Regions from separate parts of the Pseudoduganella sp. GW821-FHT05F09 genome, predicted to be linked through region 1. Evidence: predicted binding sites of a transcription regulator. Region 1 holds the regulator's gene; each other region holds the start of a gene.
The links. The regulator sigma-54, encoded in region 1, starts transcription at its own class of promoters, with help from an activator protein. The targets are predictions, from matches to a motif close to TGGCANGNAANCTGCTTT.

Region 1 (4,128 bases):
TGATCGCCTTCCTGGACGCGCAGCCCAGCGCGGAGGAAATGTTCAAGGATATCCGCGACTTCGTCAGCAAGTGGCTGCCGTCGTTCAAGACCGATAACCGCAGCTATCTGACGGTGGCGGTGGGCTGCACGGGCGGGCAGCACCGCTCGGTGTATATGGCCGAGCGGCTCGCGCGGCATTTCCATCCGACGGAACGTGTGGTGTTGCGGCACCGCGAGCAGTCGTGATGGATCAGGGCGCGTAACCCGCCGTCACAGGTGGCGCAAAGGATGGGCGTGCGCTGGCCACGGCGGCGCGAAAAAGGCCTCCACCATCTCCGGCGTCACCTCCTCCAGCGTGGCGGGCGACCATTTCGGCGCGTTGTCCTTGTCGATCACCAGCGCGCGCACGCCTTCCAGCACTTCTCCATGTTCGAAATTGCGGCGCACCAGGTTGCGCTCCATGCGCAGGCAGTCCGCCACGTCCATCCGCGCGCCGCGCTTCAACAGCTCCAGCGTCACGCACATCATCAGCGGCGAGCGGCTTTGCATGGCTTTCAGCGCCTTCTGCGCGAACGCGCCCTCGTCGCCCGCCAGCGAGGCCATGATGGCCGCCACGCTGTCCGCCGCGAAGTGACGCTCGATGGCGGCGCGTTCGGTTTCCAGCACGCCAGCGCCAGCACTGCCCACGCCGCCCGCAAAGGCCGCGACCGCATCGCGCAGCCCTGCGCCCGGCGTGGCCTGCAGCAGCTCGCCCAGCGCGCTCCAGCGGGCCTCCGGCACGTAGTAGTCCGCCAGGCCCACGTACAGCGCGTCGGCCGCGCCCACGGTCAGCCCGGTCAGGCCCAGGTAGCGCCCCAGGCTGCCCGGCGCGTGCGACAGGAAATGGCTGCCGCCCACGTCCGGGAACAGGCCGATGTTCACTTCCGGCATGGCCATCTTGGTGCGGTCGGTCACGATGCGCACGCCGCAGCCGGGGCCGCCCTGCGAGATGCCCATGCCGCCGCCCATCACCACGCCGTCCATTAATGCGATATACGGTTTAGGGTAATAGTGGATCAGGTGGTTGAGGGCGTATTCCTCGGTGAAGAAGTCCTCCAGCAGCGCGCTGCCGCCCTGCGGCGTGGCGTTGCCCACTTCATGGAAGAAGCGGATGTCGCCGCCGGCGCAAAAGGCCTTCGCGCTGCTGCTGCGGATCACGACGGCGGCCACGGCGGCATCGCCGCGCCAGGCCAGCAGCGCGGCGGTCAGCGCGCGCACCATGGACAGGGACAGGGAGTTGAGCGCCTTGGGGCGGTCGAGGGTGATGATGCCGGCGGCGTTGGCAACCTGGGTGATGACGTGCTCGCTCATGGCTGATTGTCTCAATAATTGTTAGACAGCCATTTTAGCGCGGGCGCAAAAAAGGGCGCCAGATGCGCCCTTTGTTGGGAGTGCCGGTGACCGTCTTATGCGGTGGCGGCAGGCTCGTACGTGTCCGGGAGATGCTTGATGGCGTCGTGGCCATGCTCCTGCACTTTGGCCTTGTACTTCATGACTTGGCGGTCCAGTTTGTCGATCAGCGTATCGATGGCAGCATACAGGTCTTGCGACAGGCTTTCCACGTACACAGTCTTGCCGGACATGCGCAGGTTGATCTCGGCTTTTTGCCTTTTGTCTTTCTCGGTGAGGTTATCTACAGTCAGGATGACAGCAATATCAATAACTTGATCGAAATGGCGCTTTACCCGTTCCAGCTTGTTCTGCACGTATTCACGGATGGCGGGGGTCACTTCGAGATGATGTCCACTGATGGTGAGATTCATACACACTCCTAAAGATAAGGGCTCATGCGCTATCGAATGTTATTTGAGCGCAGGGGAACCCAAGTAAAACTACAAAGCTTTACGCAGACTTACCGGAGGGATTTTCAAGGCTTCGCGATATTTGGCAACAGTCCGTCGCGCAATTACCATGCCCTGTTCTCCCAGCATGTCCGCAATCTTACTGTCGGATAAAGGATTTTTCGGGTCTTCAGCTCCTGTCAGTTGCACTATCAGCGCCCGTATCGCCGTCGAGGATGCTTCTCCTCCTGCTTCGGTGGCGACGTGGCTGCCAAAGAAATATTTCAACTCAAACATCCCATGCGGAGTCAGCATGTATTTCTGAGTTGTTACCCGAGAAATAGTGCTCTCGTGTAGTCCCAGTGTATCAGCAATTTCACGCAACACAAGGGGTCTCATGGCAACCGCGCCATGGCTGAAAAAGTTCTTTTGCCTTTCTACTATCGCCTGCGCCACGCGCAAAATCGTGTCGAAACGCTGGCGCATATTCTTGATCAGCCACTTGGCTTCCTGCAGCTGCGCGCCCATGGCCGACTCGCCCTTGCCCTGCTTGAGCATGTTGGCGTACAGCGCGTTTACGCGCAGGCGCGGCATCACGTCGTTGTTCAAGGAGACCTGCCAGCCATTGCGCGCCTTCTTCACGATCACATCCGGCACCACGTAGTCGGACACGTCGGAAGCGAACTCGGCGCCCGGGTGCGGATTGCACTGGCGTATCACCGCCTGCGCTTCGCGCAGGTCCTCGTCGTCGCAATCGAGGGCTTTTTTCAGCTTGTTGAATTCGCGCTGCGCGAACCAGGCCAGGTGTTTTTCCACGATGCAGATGGCCATGCGGCGCGTGACCAGCGGCACGCCGGGCATGCGCTTGATCTGCAGCGCCAGGCACTCGGAGGCGCTGCGCGCGCCCACGCCGATGGGGTCGAAACTTTGCAGCAGGGTCAGCGCCGTTTGCAGCTCTTCCAGCTCCACGTCCGCCTCTTCCGGCAGGCGTGCATGGATCTCTTCCAGCGGCTCTTCCAGATAGCCGTTCTCGTCCAGCGCGTCGATGATGAGCTCCATCAGCACGCGGTCGCGCGGCTGCTGCACGGTCACGCGCATCTGCTCCATCAGGTGCTCGCGCAGGGTGCAGTGGCTCGCTTCGAGCTGCGGGCGCGAGTCCTCGTCGTCCGGCGCCTTGCTGCGGCCGGCGTCGCTCCAGTCGGTGTCGGCCTCGGCGCCGCTGGCGCTGTCGCCGCCGGCGCCGTCGAAGGGATCGCCCTCGCCGGCCGGCGCGCTGTCCTGCGCCGGCGCGCCCACGTCGGCGGGCGACGCGTCGGCGCCGTCGGACTGGGTCTGGTTGATGGCGCCGTCGCCGAGCAGGCGCAGCGAGCGGTCCAGCGGATCATCCAGGCGCTCCAGCAGCGGATTTTCGCCCAGCAGCTGTTCCAGTTCCTGGTGCAGCTCCAGCGTGGACAGCTGCAGCAATCGGATCGACTGCTGCAGTTGCGGCGTCAGCGCCAGGTGCTGAGAGGTGCGGAGTTGCAGTGACTGTTTCATGGGCTGGGTCAGGAATTACATGCGGAAGTGTTCGCCGAGGTAGACGCGCCGCACCGATTCGTCGGCGATGATGTCGTCCGGACGGCCGGACGCCAGCACGCTGCCCTGGTTGATGATGTAGGCGCGGTCGCAAATGCCCAGCGTCTCGCGCACGTTGTGGTCGGTGATCAGCACGCCGATGCCGCGCTCCTTGAGGAAGCGCACGATGCGCTGGATCTCGATCACGGCGATCGGATCGACGCCGGCGAACGGCTCGTCGAGCAGCACGAAGCGCGGGTTGGTGGCCAGCGCGCGCGCAATCTCCACCCGGCGGCGCTCGCCGCCCGACAGCGACAGCGCCGCGTTCTCGCGCAGCTTCTCGATCTGCAGGTCGGCCAGCAGGCGGTCCAGGCGCTCGTTGATCTCCTGCTTGCTCAGCGCCTTGCCGTTGACCTTCTGGATCTCCAGCACGGCGCGGATGTTCTCCTCCACCGTCAGCTTGCGGAACACCGAAGCCTCCTGCGGCAGGTAGGACAGGCCCAGCGTGGCGCGCTGGTGGATGGGCATGCTCGACACGTCCACGCCGGCGATGTCGATGCTGCCCGCGTCGGACGGCACCAGGCCCACGATCATGTAGAAGGAGGTGGTCTTGCCGGCGCCGTTGGGGCCCAGCAGGCCCACCACTTCGCCGCATTCCACCTGCAGCGACACGTCGTGCACCACCTGGCGCTTGCCGTAGGACTTCTGCAGTCCGCGCACCACCAGGGTGCTGGCGCAGCTTTGCATTGCTTCAGCCATGGTTATTTCCCCGC
Region 2 (4,128 bases), on a different contig from region 1:
AGGGCCGCAAGGCGTCCACCACCGGCGCTATGTCCTCGTGCCGCTCGACGCTGCACAGGAAATGGTTGATGGCTTCGGTTTTCGGCATCAGCCACAGGCCGACGCTGGTGACGATGCCGAAATTGGACTGCGTGAACAAGCCGTCCAGCCACGGGCCCAGACCGTAGGGAAACACGCGGCTGTTGCGGCTGGCGGGAAAATGGCCGAAACCGGTCTGCAGCACCTCGCCGTCGGCCAGCACGATTTCCATGCCGCACACGTTCTGGAAACGGTTGCCATAGGGACTGTGGCCAAAGCCGCGTTCCAGGATATTGCCCATCAAGCTGGTGTCCGGCCCCGCGCCCGTGCTGTCCATCCACAGTGGCAAATTCTCCGACAGCAAGTATTGCGACAGCTGCTGCTGCGTCACGCCGGGCTCGATCACCACGTAGGCCAGCCTGGCGTTGACTTCGCGGATGCGGTTCATGCCGCTCAGGTCGACGATCACCTGGCCGGCCGTGGCCGCGCACGCATCGCCATAGCCCCAGTTCCTGCCGGTGCTGATGGGGTACAGCGCGATGCCCCTGGCCGCCGCGGTGCGGACCAGCGCTTCCACTTCGCCGCGCGTATGCGGGCGCAGCACCGCAGCGGGCCGGGTGCTCCATGACGACGTGCTGCTCGCATAGGCCGCCAGCGTGGCGCCATCGTCCAGCACGCGCTGCGGCCCGAGCAGCATGCGCCACTGCGCCAGCGCGTCGGCCAGCCCCGCTGGCGGCGCGGCAGCTTGCGGTGCGCCCATGGCTAATTCCTCCCCTGCACCAGGCGCGAAGTAATGCCGGGCTCGTCCCAGATAGGGAAGAAATAGGGATAGAAGGAACGCTCGGTGGTCTGCTGCTCCATCAGGCCGCCGAATTTGCGGATCTGCTCGCCCATATAGTCCAGTTCCAGGCGCAGCAGCACGGCCGGCGCGCCGACCCGGCTGCATTCGCGCTGGCCGCCGAAGTCCTGGAAGCCCAGCATGCGCTTGTAGAACATCACGTGGCGCGGGTTGACCTCGATGACGTAGTCGGAAAAGCCATGAATGTTGTGCGCGTAGATATACGAGATATGGATCAGCGCGGCGAACACGCGCTTGGACACGCCCTTGTCTATCGCCAGCCGGGACGGCTCGCACAACCGGCGCTGGCGGGCCCGCAGGCCGTCCAGCTTGTCGCGGAAATTCTCATCGGCCGGCAGGCCGAGCTGGGGATCGTCCAGGCAGAGCGACATGGTGCCGACGGTGACGCCGCCGGTTTCCGCATACAGCGTAATGCGGTTCAGCACGTGGTGCGCCGACGGATCGACGTCGTAGCCGCGCCAGCCGTACATTTTTTTCAGCAGCAGCGTGGCCGCTTCGCGCCGCCCGCGTGAGTTGGCCATGCGGATATGAAAGATTTGCTGGTCGATCGGGTGGTCCAACTCCGGGGTGGCCAGTCCTTCGCCGATGACAAGGTCGCTCAACCCCGTCGTCGCGTCAAAGGAAATGATGGTGTCGTCGTCTTGGTGCACGCTCGCGCTCCTTTGCTAGTCAATTCGCGGCCGGCACGTACAGCGAACCGGGCTCAGTTCTTTCAGACAAGCAGATCCGCAAAAAGTTCCCGGCCAGTGCAAATTTTTTGCCGAGGCCGCCTGTAGCCAGTGTCGCTTTCCTTGCCAAAGCCCCTGTGCAACGCCCAATCGAAAACGTAAGCCATTGATTTTGAAGAGCAAATTCCCTTGGCACGGATGCTGCTGTTAAAGGTGCAACGGCCCCCCTCCCAGCCGTCAACCCGGAGTTCACTAAAAGGAGTAGCACGTCATGAACATCATCAAAAAAGGTTTCCTGCTCACAGCCATGGCAGCCAGCCTGGGGCTGACCGCCGCAGCGCCGGCCCAGGCTGCAACGTTCGCCTCGTCCATCCTGAACATCAGCAACTTCCGCCTGCTGCATTCGAGCGGGGTGGCGTTCAGCACGGCCGACTTCTCCACCCTGACCGGCACCAACGATGCCCACGCCACCGCCGGGCTCAACAACGTATTCGCCAACGGCGCCGATTCGCGCCCCATCCAGAACCCGGTGCCGCCCAATGTGGCCCAGCAATGCGTTGGCCCCTGCCCGGTCGCGCCGGACACCTACACCCCCATCGCCGGCATTCCGCCCGTGCTGAACACCTACGGCCACGCGGACCAGCGCCTGACGGGCGCCTCCATCATCATCGGCGCCACGCCGGCCGGCGCCAACGCCTCCACCCGCGCGGACGCCTCGACCGCCGTCAACGCCGTGGCCTCGGGCAATTCGGACGTCGGCACCTCCACCACCTTCGCCTTCACGCTGGGCGCCGCCGACACCATGACCATCGCCTTCGACGGCAATCCCTACACGCGCGCACTGGTCACGCCCGGCTCCGGTCCGGTGTCGAACGCCAACGCCCGCCTGTCCTGGTCGCTCAGCATCGTCAACATCACGACCGGCGCCACCGTGCTCAACTTTGCACCGAACGCGCTCAACGCGGCCAGCACCGTCAGCGCCACCGACGGCGCGCCGAACGACCTGATCTATGCTCCGGGCTCGGCCTTCTTCACCGCCACCACGGCGCTGCTGTCGGTGGGCCAGACCTACCAGATCACCATCCAGCACAATTCGCTGGCCAACGCCTTGCAGCAGGAACTGCCGGAACCGGGCACGCTGGCGGTGCTCGCCGCCGGACTGCTGAGCATGTCGCTGCTGAGCCGCCGGCGCCAGCGCTAGGCGGGACGGTGCGATCGCAACGCGATTTCTTGATGCGGCTCAAGCCCAGCGCAGTTACAGCCTGAGCCGCACAGGAGCGCTCCTATAATCGGACCAGCAGGACAGCATCCGCCGACGTTCAGGAGCCCGTGCCATGGAAGAGTTTATCAATCAGCTGCTGATCCACATACGCGGCATCTGGAAGTACCGCTGGCCCGCCATCGCGGTGGCCTGGCTGGTGGCGGTGGGCGGCTGGATCAAGGTCGCCACGCTGCCCGACAACTACCAGACCTCGGCGCGCGTCTTCGTCGACACCCAGACCATACTCAAGCCGCTGCTGTCGGGCATGACCAGCGTGCCCAACGTGGAGCAGCAGGTGGCCATCATGAGCCGCACCCTGCTGAGCCGGCCCAACATCGAGCGCGTGATCCGCATGGTGGACATGGACCTGAACACGACCTCGGCGCGCGACCACGAATTGCAGATCGAGGAGCTGCTCGGCAAGATCAAGATCGCCAGCACCGGCAGCTACGACATCTACACCATCACCTACAACAGCAGCAATCCGCGCCTGGGGCGCGACGTGGTGCAGTCGCTGCTGACCATCTTCGTCGAAGGCAGCTTCAAGGGCAAAAAGGGCGAGTCGCAAAAGGCGGTGCAGTTCATCGACGACCAGATCAAATCCTACGAGGACAAGCTGGTGGCGGCAGAGAACACCGTCAAGGAGTTCAAGATGGCGCACAACGCGCTGCTGCCGCGCCAGGGCCTGGACTACGGCTCGCAGCTGCTGATGTCGTCGGACGCGCTGAACGGCGCCAAGCTGGAGCTGATGGAGGCCGAACAGTCGCGCAACGCCATCCGCTCGCAGACCACCGGCGACGAGCCCATCCTGGGCGACGTGGCCCCGTCCGCCATCGAGAATCCCGAGATCGACAGCCGCATCGCCGCGCTCAACAAAAACCTGGACGCGCTGCGGCTGCAGTACACCGAACTGCATCCCGACATCGCCTCCACCAAGCGCCTGGTCGAGCAGCTCGAACAGCGCAAGCTGGAGGAGAGCAAGAACCGTCCCGCGTACAGCGACCCCGGCAAGAACTTCAGCCCCATGCTGCAGCAGCTGAAAGTGGCGCTGACCGAGGCCGACGCCAAGGTGGCCGCCGCCAAGGTGCGGGTGCAGGAGCTGGCGGCGCGCCACGCCAGACTGGAGGCGCAGAGCCAGGCCGTGCCCGAGGCCGAGGCGCAGCTGGCGCAGCTGAACCGCGACTACCAGGTCAACAAGGACAACTACGAAAAGCTGCTGAGCCGGCGCGAGGTGGCCAAGCTGTCCGGCGACCTCAGCTCCACCACAGAGATGATGAGTTTCAAGATCATCGACCCGCCCACCGTGCCCGTCCGGCCCGTCG
Region 3 (4,128 bases), on a different contig from region 1:
GGCGCGCAAGGTGCTGCTGGCCATCCTGGCCAGCGCGGCGCTGCTGGCGGCCAGCAATATCCTGCTGCGCCAGGGCGTGTGGATTGCGCCCAGCGCCATGCTGGCCAGCCTGTGGCTGGCCGTGCTGTCGCGTTCGGCGGACCAGGGCTGGCGCAACTTCAGCGAAAAGCAGCGCCTGCGCCGCACCTTCTCCGGCTATGTCAGCCCGCAGGTGATGCAGCAAATCGTGGAGGGCGGGGTGGATGCGCGCAAGCAGGGCGCCAAGGTGGAGGTGTGCGTGCTGTTCTCGGACATCCGCAACTTCACCAGCATGAGCGAGCTCCTGCCCGCCGAGCAGGTGGTGGCGCTGCTGAACCGCTATTTCGGCCGCATCACCGCCATGGTGCACAAGCATGGCGGCACGGTGGATAAATTCATCGGCGACGGCATGATGGCGTTTTTTGGTGCGCCCAATGAATTGCCCAGCCCGGAACTGGCGGCGCTGGAGGCCGCGCGCGACATGCTGGCCGAACTGGCCCAGCTGAACGCCGAGCTGCGCGCCGAAGGCAAGGCCGAACTGGCGATGGGCATAGGCCTGCATAGCGGGCCGGCGGTGATAGGCTATATCGGTTCCAGCCACCGGCACGAATACACGGCCATCGGCGACACGGTCAACGTGGCGTCGCGGCTGGAGGGGCTGTGCAAGCAGCTGGGCTATCCCATTATCTGCTCGGGCGCCGTGGCCGAACGGCTGGGGCCGGACGGCGCCGCCATGCTGTCGCCGCTGGGTGAGCATGGCTTGAAAGGGCATAGCGCGGTGCCGGTCTACGGCTGGGATCCGCAGGGCGAGCGCGCCGCGCCCCGGGACGGATAGCTTACTGCGGCGGCAGCTTCGCTTCCAGCTCCGCCAGGCGCGCTTCCAGCAGTTCCAGCTTGGCGCGCGTCTTGGCCAGCACTTGCGCCTGGATATCGAACTCCTCGCGCGTCACCAGATCCAGCTTGGCGAAGCCCTGGGTCATCATCGATTTCACGTTTTTCTCGATGTCCTTGGCCGGCGAGCTCTCGATGGCCTGGTTGATCTTGCCTTGCAAGTCATTGAAGAAGTTGTTCATGTCCATGATGTTTCCTAGATTGATGTGTTTTCGCACCATCCCGGTGCGATGCCAGTAAATTAAGCATTAATATGGTGCGGAATACGCTCTCTGCCGCGCTGTCATTCCTGTAATTCCCGCTAACTATCTAACAAGCTTGCACGAAGTCAGCTGGCACGCATTCTGCTAAAGAGGTAGTGAACGCTTAGGCTTAGCCTGGATTTTAAACCGCAACCGCTCCAAAAGTTCAAACTAAAGGATATCGCCATGAAATACATGACCAAGCACCTGACTCTTGCAGCAGCAATCACTCTCGCGATGGCTAGCCTGGGAGCCGGTCTGGCCCGTGCGGAAGACGCTCCAGCGGTGAAACCGGATAACGAAGTGTCTTACAACGTGGCACTGACCACCGACTACCGCTATCGCGGCATTTCCCAGAGCCGCCTCAAGCCTGCGCTGCAAGCGGGCGCGGATTGGGTCAACAATCCGACCGGCTTCTACGCCGGCACCTGGGCGTCGAGCATCAAGTGGATCGACGACGCGGGCGGCGACGTGAACCTGGAATGGGATATCTACGGCGGCAAGCGCGGCGACATCGGCGGCGGCTTCAGCTACGACGTGGGCGGCCTGTACTACTTCTACCCGTCCAACGGCCTGCATCCCAGCGCCAACACCTTCGAACTGTACGGCGCCGTCAGCTACGGCCCGGCCACGCTGAAATACTCGCACTCGACCACCAATTTGTTCGGCTTTGCCGACAGCAAAAACAGCGGCTACTTCGACGCCTCGGTCAACCAGGAAATCCAGGACGGCTACATCCTCAACCTGCACGTGGGCCGCCAGAACGTGAAGCACAACAGCGTTTCCAGCTACACCGACTGGAAAGTGGGCGTGACCAAGGACTTCGGCGTGGTCACCGTCTCGCTGGCGGCCATCAAGGCCACGACCGATGTCTACACCTCGCCGCGCAATGGCAAAGATCTGGCCAAGATGGGCGCTGTGCTGACCGTTTCCAAAATCTTCTAAGCGAGGCACCTCATGAAACTGATTACCGCCATTATCAAGCCCTTCAAGCTGGACGAGGTCCGCGAGGCTTTGTCGGCGATTAATGTGCAAGGCATTACCGTGACCGAAGTGAAGGGTTTCGGCCGCCAGAAGGGGCACACCGAGCTGTACCGTGGCGCCGAATACGTGGTCGACTTCCTGCCCAAGACCAAGATCGAAGCGGCGGTGGACGACGCGGTCGTGGAACAGGCCATCGAAGCGATTGAAGGCGCGGCCCGCACCGGCAAGATCGGCGACGGCAAGATCTTTGTCTACAACCTGGAACAGGTTATCCGTATCCGCACCGGCGAAACCGGCAACGACGCTCTCTAAGGGGAACTTTGAAATGAAGAAAACCATAACAAAATTGCTGGCCGGGGCCGCTGTCCTGTTTGCCTTTAGCGCGGCCCTGCCGGGCTACGCGCAAGACGCCAAGCCTGCCGATGCGCCTGCCGCCAGCGCGGCCGCCGCACCTGCCGCCTCCGCGCCTGCGGCCGCAGCACCAGCACCTGCCGCCGCCGCACCGGCACCAGCCGCCGCCGCACCGGCAGCCGCCGCGCCGGCCGAAGCGCCTGCCGCTCCCGCCCCGGTGCCGAACAAGGGCGACACTGCCTGGATGTTCGTCTCCACCCTGCTGGTCATCCTGATGACCATCCCCGGCCTGGCCCTGTTCTACGGCGGCCTGGTGCGCTCGAAAAACATGCTGTCCGTGCTGCTGCAGGTGTTCATGGTGTTCGCCGTGATCATCGTGCTGTGGTGCATCTACGGCTACTCGCTGGCGTTCACCGAAGGCGGCGCCTTCTACGGCAAGTTCGACCGCCTGTTCCTGAACGGCATCTGGGATCCGGTCAAGGGCGTGTTCAGCGTGGCGGCCACCTTCAGCAAGGGCGTCGTGATTCCTGAGTTCGTCTACGTGGCCTTCCAGGGCACCTTCGCCGCCATCACCTGCGGCTTGATCGTCGGCGCCTTCGCCGAGCGCGCCAAGTTCACCGCCGTGCTGGCCTTCATGGTGCTGTGGTTCACCTTCTCGTATCTGCCTATCGCCCACATGGTCTGGTTCTGGACCGGTCCGGACGCGATCAAGGACGCGGCCACCGCCGCAGTTGAAGGCGCGAAAGCCGGCTTCATCTTCCAAAAAGGCGCGCTGGACTTCGCCGGCGGCACCGTGGTGCACATCAATGCCGCCGTGGCCGGCCTGGTTGGCGCCATCATGATCGGCAAACGCGTCGGCTACGGCCGTGAATCCATGGCGCCGCACTCGCTGACCATGACCATGGTGGGCGCTTCGCTGCTGTGGGTGGGCTGGTTCGGCTTCAACGCCGGTTCGGCCCTGGAAGCGGGCGACATCGCCGCGCTGGCCTTCATCAACACCCTGCTGGCCACCGCTTGCGCCACCGTATCGTGGGTCTTCGGCGAGTGGATCACCAAGGGCAAGCCATCCATGCTGGGCGGCGCGTCCGGCGCAGTGGCCGGCCTGGTGGCCATCACCCCTGCGGCCGGCTTTGTCGGTCCGATGGGCGCACTGGTGATCGGCCTGCTGGCCGGCGTGGTCTGCCTGTGGGGCGTGAACGGCCTGAAACGCCTGATCGGCGCCGACGACTCGCTGGACGTGTTCGGCGTGCACGGTGTGGGCGGTATCCTGGGCGCGGTGCTGACCGGCGTGTTCGCTGCGCCTTCGCTGGGCGGCCAGGGCATCTTCGACTACGTGGCCAACAAGGCGTCGGCTGACTACTCCATCAGCGGCCAGGTGATTACCCAGCTGACCGCGGTCGGCATCACCATCCTGTGGTCGGCCGTGGTGTCCGTGATCGCCTACAAGCTGGTGGACATCGCCATCGGCCTGCGCGTACCGGAAGAGGAAGAACGCGAAGGCCTGGATATCACCAGCCACGGCGAGTCCGCGTATCACGCATAAATGACGCCGGATTTTTCGTAAAAATGCAGTAAATGGCGCCCTCCGGGGCGCCTTTTTGCATTTCCGGCCTTTAAATTGGCGTTTTTGCCCCGATTTGGT
Region 4 (4,128 bases), on a different contig from region 1:
CACGGCTTGCGACGGGGGCTGCGGCGCGGCCAGGCCGGTGCCGGCGAACATGGCTTGCCATTGCTGCTCCATGGGGCCGCCCGCGCCCAGGAGCAGCGGCAGCCAGCGCGGCTGGCAGGACGGGCTGCCCGCGCCGCATTCCATCGCTTGCGCAAAGTCCGGCTGTCCGCCTTGCCGCAGGCTGCGGTAGAAGGCGTTGATGCGCGCCACCGGCGCTTCGCCGCCCTGGCGCGCCGCCAGCGCGTACACGTAGGCGGGCAGGCCGCATTTGTATTCCAGCCGGTTCACGCCAATCTGGCGCGGCGTGAGCTGGCGCCAGCTTTTCGTGTCGCTGTACAGGATGCAGGCGGCCAGGGCTTCGTCCAGTTCTTCCGCAGCCTGCGCGGGCGTGAGCCAGCCGTTGTGCAGCGACGCCATCCAGCGCAGGAACTCGCCGCCGCCCTCGTGGATCAGGCGCGCGTCAGGGTAGTTGTCGACCGCGTCGCGCAGCTGGAAGCGGTGGCTGAATTCGTGGGCCACCAGCAGCGTGGCCTTGGCCTGCACGCTGGGGGAGGGATCGCGGGGCCAGTTGTACAGGGCCAGGCGCAGCACGTCGCTGGCGTCGCCGCCGACGTAGGGCGTGCCGGGCGCGGCGACGAAGGCTGCCGCCACGACGGGGCGCCGGAAGACGGCGTCCGGCATGGCGCGGCGCAGGTAGGCCACGGTGCCGTCGGCGACGGTCTTGATATTGGCCACGGTGGCCGGGGACAGGCGCGGGTCGAAGTAGCTGGGCGTTTCGCGGTCCTGCTGCGGCAGCGGGGCGGCCAGCAGCAGGGCGGGCGTGTCCGCGCCGGATTCCGCCGGAGCTGTGTCGCGGTAGGCGCGGCCGTTGGCGGCGATGCCGGGCGCGGCGAAGCGGTAGCTCACCTTGCCGCAGCCGTCGCCCACCGCGTAGTTGGACAGGTGGGTGTACACGCCCTGGCCCATGGGGAAGGCGGCGGAATAGCCCGCCTGGCGGATGGCGGCGGGGACGCGGAAGCGCAGCACCGGGCAGGACTCGCCGCTGCGGGCGAGCTGGCTGGCGTCCGCCGTGCCGCACTGGTCCAGCGCCTGCCAGCCGGCCCGCGTTACGCGGCCGGCCTCGCCGTTTTTGTCGAAGGGCAGCGCGCGGCAGGCGGCGGGCAGCGTGTAGCTGACCTCGAGCGCGTCGTTGGACAGCAGTTTTACTTGTACATCAACCTCTGCTTGCGCCGCTGGCGCCAGCAGGAACAGCGCAATACGCAAAAACCGCATGTATGGTCCCGAATGAAATAATCGCAGGCGCGAACGATATCATATAAGCAAGCATCAATCACGCCAAAAACGGTCGAACAGCGGCTTGACGCTGATGCCGTGCACCGCGATGGAAAGCATGATGACCACCAGCGTAATGTCGATCAGATCCCTGGCCAGCCCCTGCGGCAGCCCGTGGTTGATGGCGTACATGAGGTAGTACACCGAGCCGATGCCGCGCACCCCGAACCAGGCGCTGATGCCGCGCACCCGGCCGCGCGCGCTGGAGCGCCACAGGCCGATATAGACGCTCAGCGGCCGCGCCACCGCAAACAAGAACAGCGCCGTGCTCCACGCGCGCCAGTCCCAGGCCTGGGCCGTGACGGCGCCGCCCAGCAGCAGCACCAGCGTGAGCTCGGACAGGCGCTCCAGGTGTTCCTTGAAGATCAGCGACTCGCCGCTGACGGTGAGTGTGGTCTCGGCCGCCCCTTCGGCGGCGGACGGCGGGCCCGCATGCGCGGTGCTGGCCGGCGGCGCCTTGAGCAGGCCGTGCCTGTCCTTGGGCGCCCCGGCCAGAACTAGCTCGGTCTGCCGCAGCGCCACGCCGGCGAAGAACACGGCCAGGAAACCCCAGGCGTGCAGCCACAGGCTGGCGCCGTACACCACCGCGATCAGCCCCAGGCCCACCAGGTCGTCCAGCACCTCGTGCCGGGGATCCTTGCCGCGCAGCTCCCAGCCCAGGCGCGCCAGCGCCGCGCCGCCCGCAATGCCGATCAGCACCGCGCCCGCCGTGCCCCACAGCACGTCCAGCAGCGCCCAGCGCCAGCCGGACTCGCCCAGGTCGTGCAGGCCCAGCAGGCCCAGGCCCAGCATCACAAAAGGGAAGGCGCTGCCGTCGTTCATGCCGGCCTCGCAGGTGAGGGCGAAACGCAGCTGGTCCTTGTCGCCCGCGTGGCGCACCTGCACGTCGGTGGCCAGCACCGGGTCGGTGGGCGCAAGGATGGCGCCCAGCAGCACCGCCGCGCCGAGCGGCAGGCCCAGCACCAGGGTGCCGAAGGCGGCCATCAGGCCCACGGAGATGCTCATGGACAGCCACGCCAGCCGCAGCGACGGGGCCCAGCGGGCCAGCGAAAACGGCACCGGCATTTTCACGCCGGCCGAGAACAGCGAAACCAGCACGGCCAACTCGGTCAGCACATCCAGCATGCCGGCCTGGGCGTAGGGATCGACCGCGAACACGCCCAAAAACGCCGGCCCCAGCGCCAGCCCGACGCCGAGATAGACGATGGCCGACGTGACCGGCAGGCGCGACAGCGTGGTGGCCGCCAGGCCGCGCGCCAGCATCAGGCAGCCGATCAGGATAAACCAGAGAGTGGTACTCATGCTTGAGCAATATACGCGATGCCTGCTTGCAATGGCGCGGCATTGCTTCGTGCGCCATTTTGGTGCGTTTGGGCCGTATTGGTGCGGCTGGCGCGGCGTCTTGCGGGGGAATAGCACGCCAGTGCTGGCACGCTACTTGCGTAATGAATGTCCAGTACAACACGAGACACGACAACCGCTACATGCCAGACACCGCCGACCGCGCAAACGCGCTTTATAGCGCTAACAGCAGCGCTACCAGCCAGCCCCCAGGCTCCTGCCTGCCGGGGACGGGCGGCGCTGCGCCGGAGCAAGGGCACGCGCCCTGGCAGGCCAGCCTGTCGCTGCGCTTCGCGGACGACCACGGCACCACGCGCCTGGTCGAGCGGCGCCACAGCGGTCCGCTGCGCGTGCAGAAGGCGCTGTATCCGGAGGGCGGCGCGGTGTGCCACGCCATCGTCGTGCATCCGCCGGGCGGCGTGGTGGGCGGCGACCAGCTGGCGCTCAACGCGGCGGTAGGCGAGGGCGCGCGCGCTTTCCTCACCACGCCGGGCGCGGCCAAGTGGTACAAGGCCAACGGCAAGGTGTCGCGCCAGAGCGTGCGCCTGCAGGCCGGCGCCGGCGCCAGCATCGAGTGGATGCCGCAGGAGACCATCTTCTTCGACGACGCCCACGTGGAGCTGGAGCAGGACATCACGCTGGCGGCGGACGCCAGCTTCATCGGCTGCGAAATCCTCTGCATGGGCCGGCGCGCTTCCGGCGAATCGTTCCGCAGCGGCCGCGTGGTGCAGCGCACCCGCATCCGCCATGGCGCCAGGCTGCTGTGGTGGGAGCAGGGCGCGCTGACGCCGGACGGCGTGGCCAGCCCGCTGGGCATGGACGGCTACAGCGTCTGCGCCACCATGCTGGCCGTGGGCGCGCCGCTGCCGGCCGGCGTGCTGGCGCAACTGCGCAGCGACGGCGCCGAAGCGGTGGCTGCCTCCGGCGCCGGCGGCGCCAGTTTTGGCGCAACCCAGATGAAAGGCCTGCTGTGCGTGCGCCATCTCGGCCACGACAGCGAGGCTGCACGCGAAATCATGCTGGCCGCGTGGCGCACGCTGCGGCCGCACCTGCTGGGCCGCGCGGCCTTCGATCCGCGCAGCTGGCGCACTTAGGAAAATCATGGACCTGACCCCACGCGAAAAAGACAAGCTGCTGATCTTCACCGCCGCCCTGCTGGCCGAGCGCCGTCGCGCACGCGGCCTGAAGCTGAACTATCCGGAGGCGGTGGCGCTGATCTCCGCCGCCATCATGGAAGGCGCGCGCGACGGCCGCACCGTGGCCGAACTCATGTCCGAAGGCGCCACCATCCTGACGCGCGCCGACGTCATGGAGGGCGTGCCCGAAATGATCCCCGACATCCAGGTTGAAGCCACCTTTCCGGACGGTTCCAAGCTGGTCACCGTCCACCACCCCATCCCCTGATCCCTGAAGGAGCACATCATGATCCCTGGTGAATTCATGCTCGAAGAAGGC

Region 2: a site for sigma-54 is predicted at 1,736-1,753, ahead of AC07S4_RS04900 (EDSAP-1 family PEP-CTERM protein). Genes of this name have one in related genera too.
Region 3: a site for sigma-54 is predicted at 1,243-1,260, ahead of AC07S4_RS09735 (TorF family putative porin). Genes of this name have one in related genera too.
Region 4: a site for sigma-54 is predicted at 2,760-2,777, ahead of AC07S4_RS27340 (urease accessory protein UreD). Genes of this name have one in related genera too.

Annotation. Positions count from the first base shown of each region.
Region 1 covers NZ_JBWKSD010000007.1:90,301-94,428, reverse strand. Annotated here, with positions in the region: gene rapZ (RNase adapter RapZ) at 1-227, shown strand, start outside; gene AC07S4_RS22175 (enoyl-CoA hydratase/isomerase family protein) at 252-1,331, opposite strand; gene hpf (ribosome hibernation-promoting factor, HPF/YfiA family) at 1,427-1,783, opposite strand; gene AC07S4_RS22165 (RNA polymerase factor sigma-54) at 1,853-3,337, opposite strand; gene lptB (LPS export ABC transporter ATP-binding protein) at 3,353-4,114, opposite strand; gene lptA (lipopolysaccharide transport periplasmic protein LptA) at 4,117-4,128, opposite strand, start outside.
Region 2 covers NZ_JBWKSD010000001.1:1,164,118-1,168,245, forward strand. Annotated here, with positions in the region: gene AC07S4_RS04890 (FAD-binding oxidoreductase) at 1-778, opposite strand, end outside; gene AC07S4_RS04895 (N-acyl amino acid synthase FeeM domain-containing protein) at 781-1,527, opposite strand; gene AC07S4_RS04900 (EDSAP-1 family PEP-CTERM protein) at 1,817-2,746, shown strand; gene AC07S4_RS04905 (XrtA system polysaccharide chain length determinant) at 2,880-4,128, shown strand, end outside.
Region 3 covers NZ_JBWKSD010000002.1:982,281-986,408, reverse strand. Annotated here, with positions in the region: gene AC07S4_RS09745 (CHASE2 domain-containing protein) at 1-853, shown strand, start outside; gene AC07S4_RS09740 (accessory factor UbiK family protein) at 855-1,097, opposite strand; gene AC07S4_RS09735 (TorF family putative porin) at 1,338-2,096, shown strand; gene AC07S4_RS09730 (P-II family nitrogen regulator) at 2,109-2,447, shown strand; gene AC07S4_RS09725 (ammonium transporter) at 2,461-4,029, shown strand.
Region 4 covers NZ_JBWKSD010000010.1:219,893-224,020, forward strand. Annotated here, with positions in the region: gene AC07S4_RS27330 (hypothetical protein) at 1-1,272, opposite strand, end outside; gene AC07S4_RS27335 (cation:proton antiporter) at 1,327-2,634, opposite strand; gene AC07S4_RS27340 (urease accessory protein UreD) at 2,817-3,767, shown strand; gene AC07S4_RS27345 (urease subunit gamma) at 3,775-4,077, shown strand; gene AC07S4_RS27350 (urease subunit beta) at 4,096-4,128, shown strand, end outside.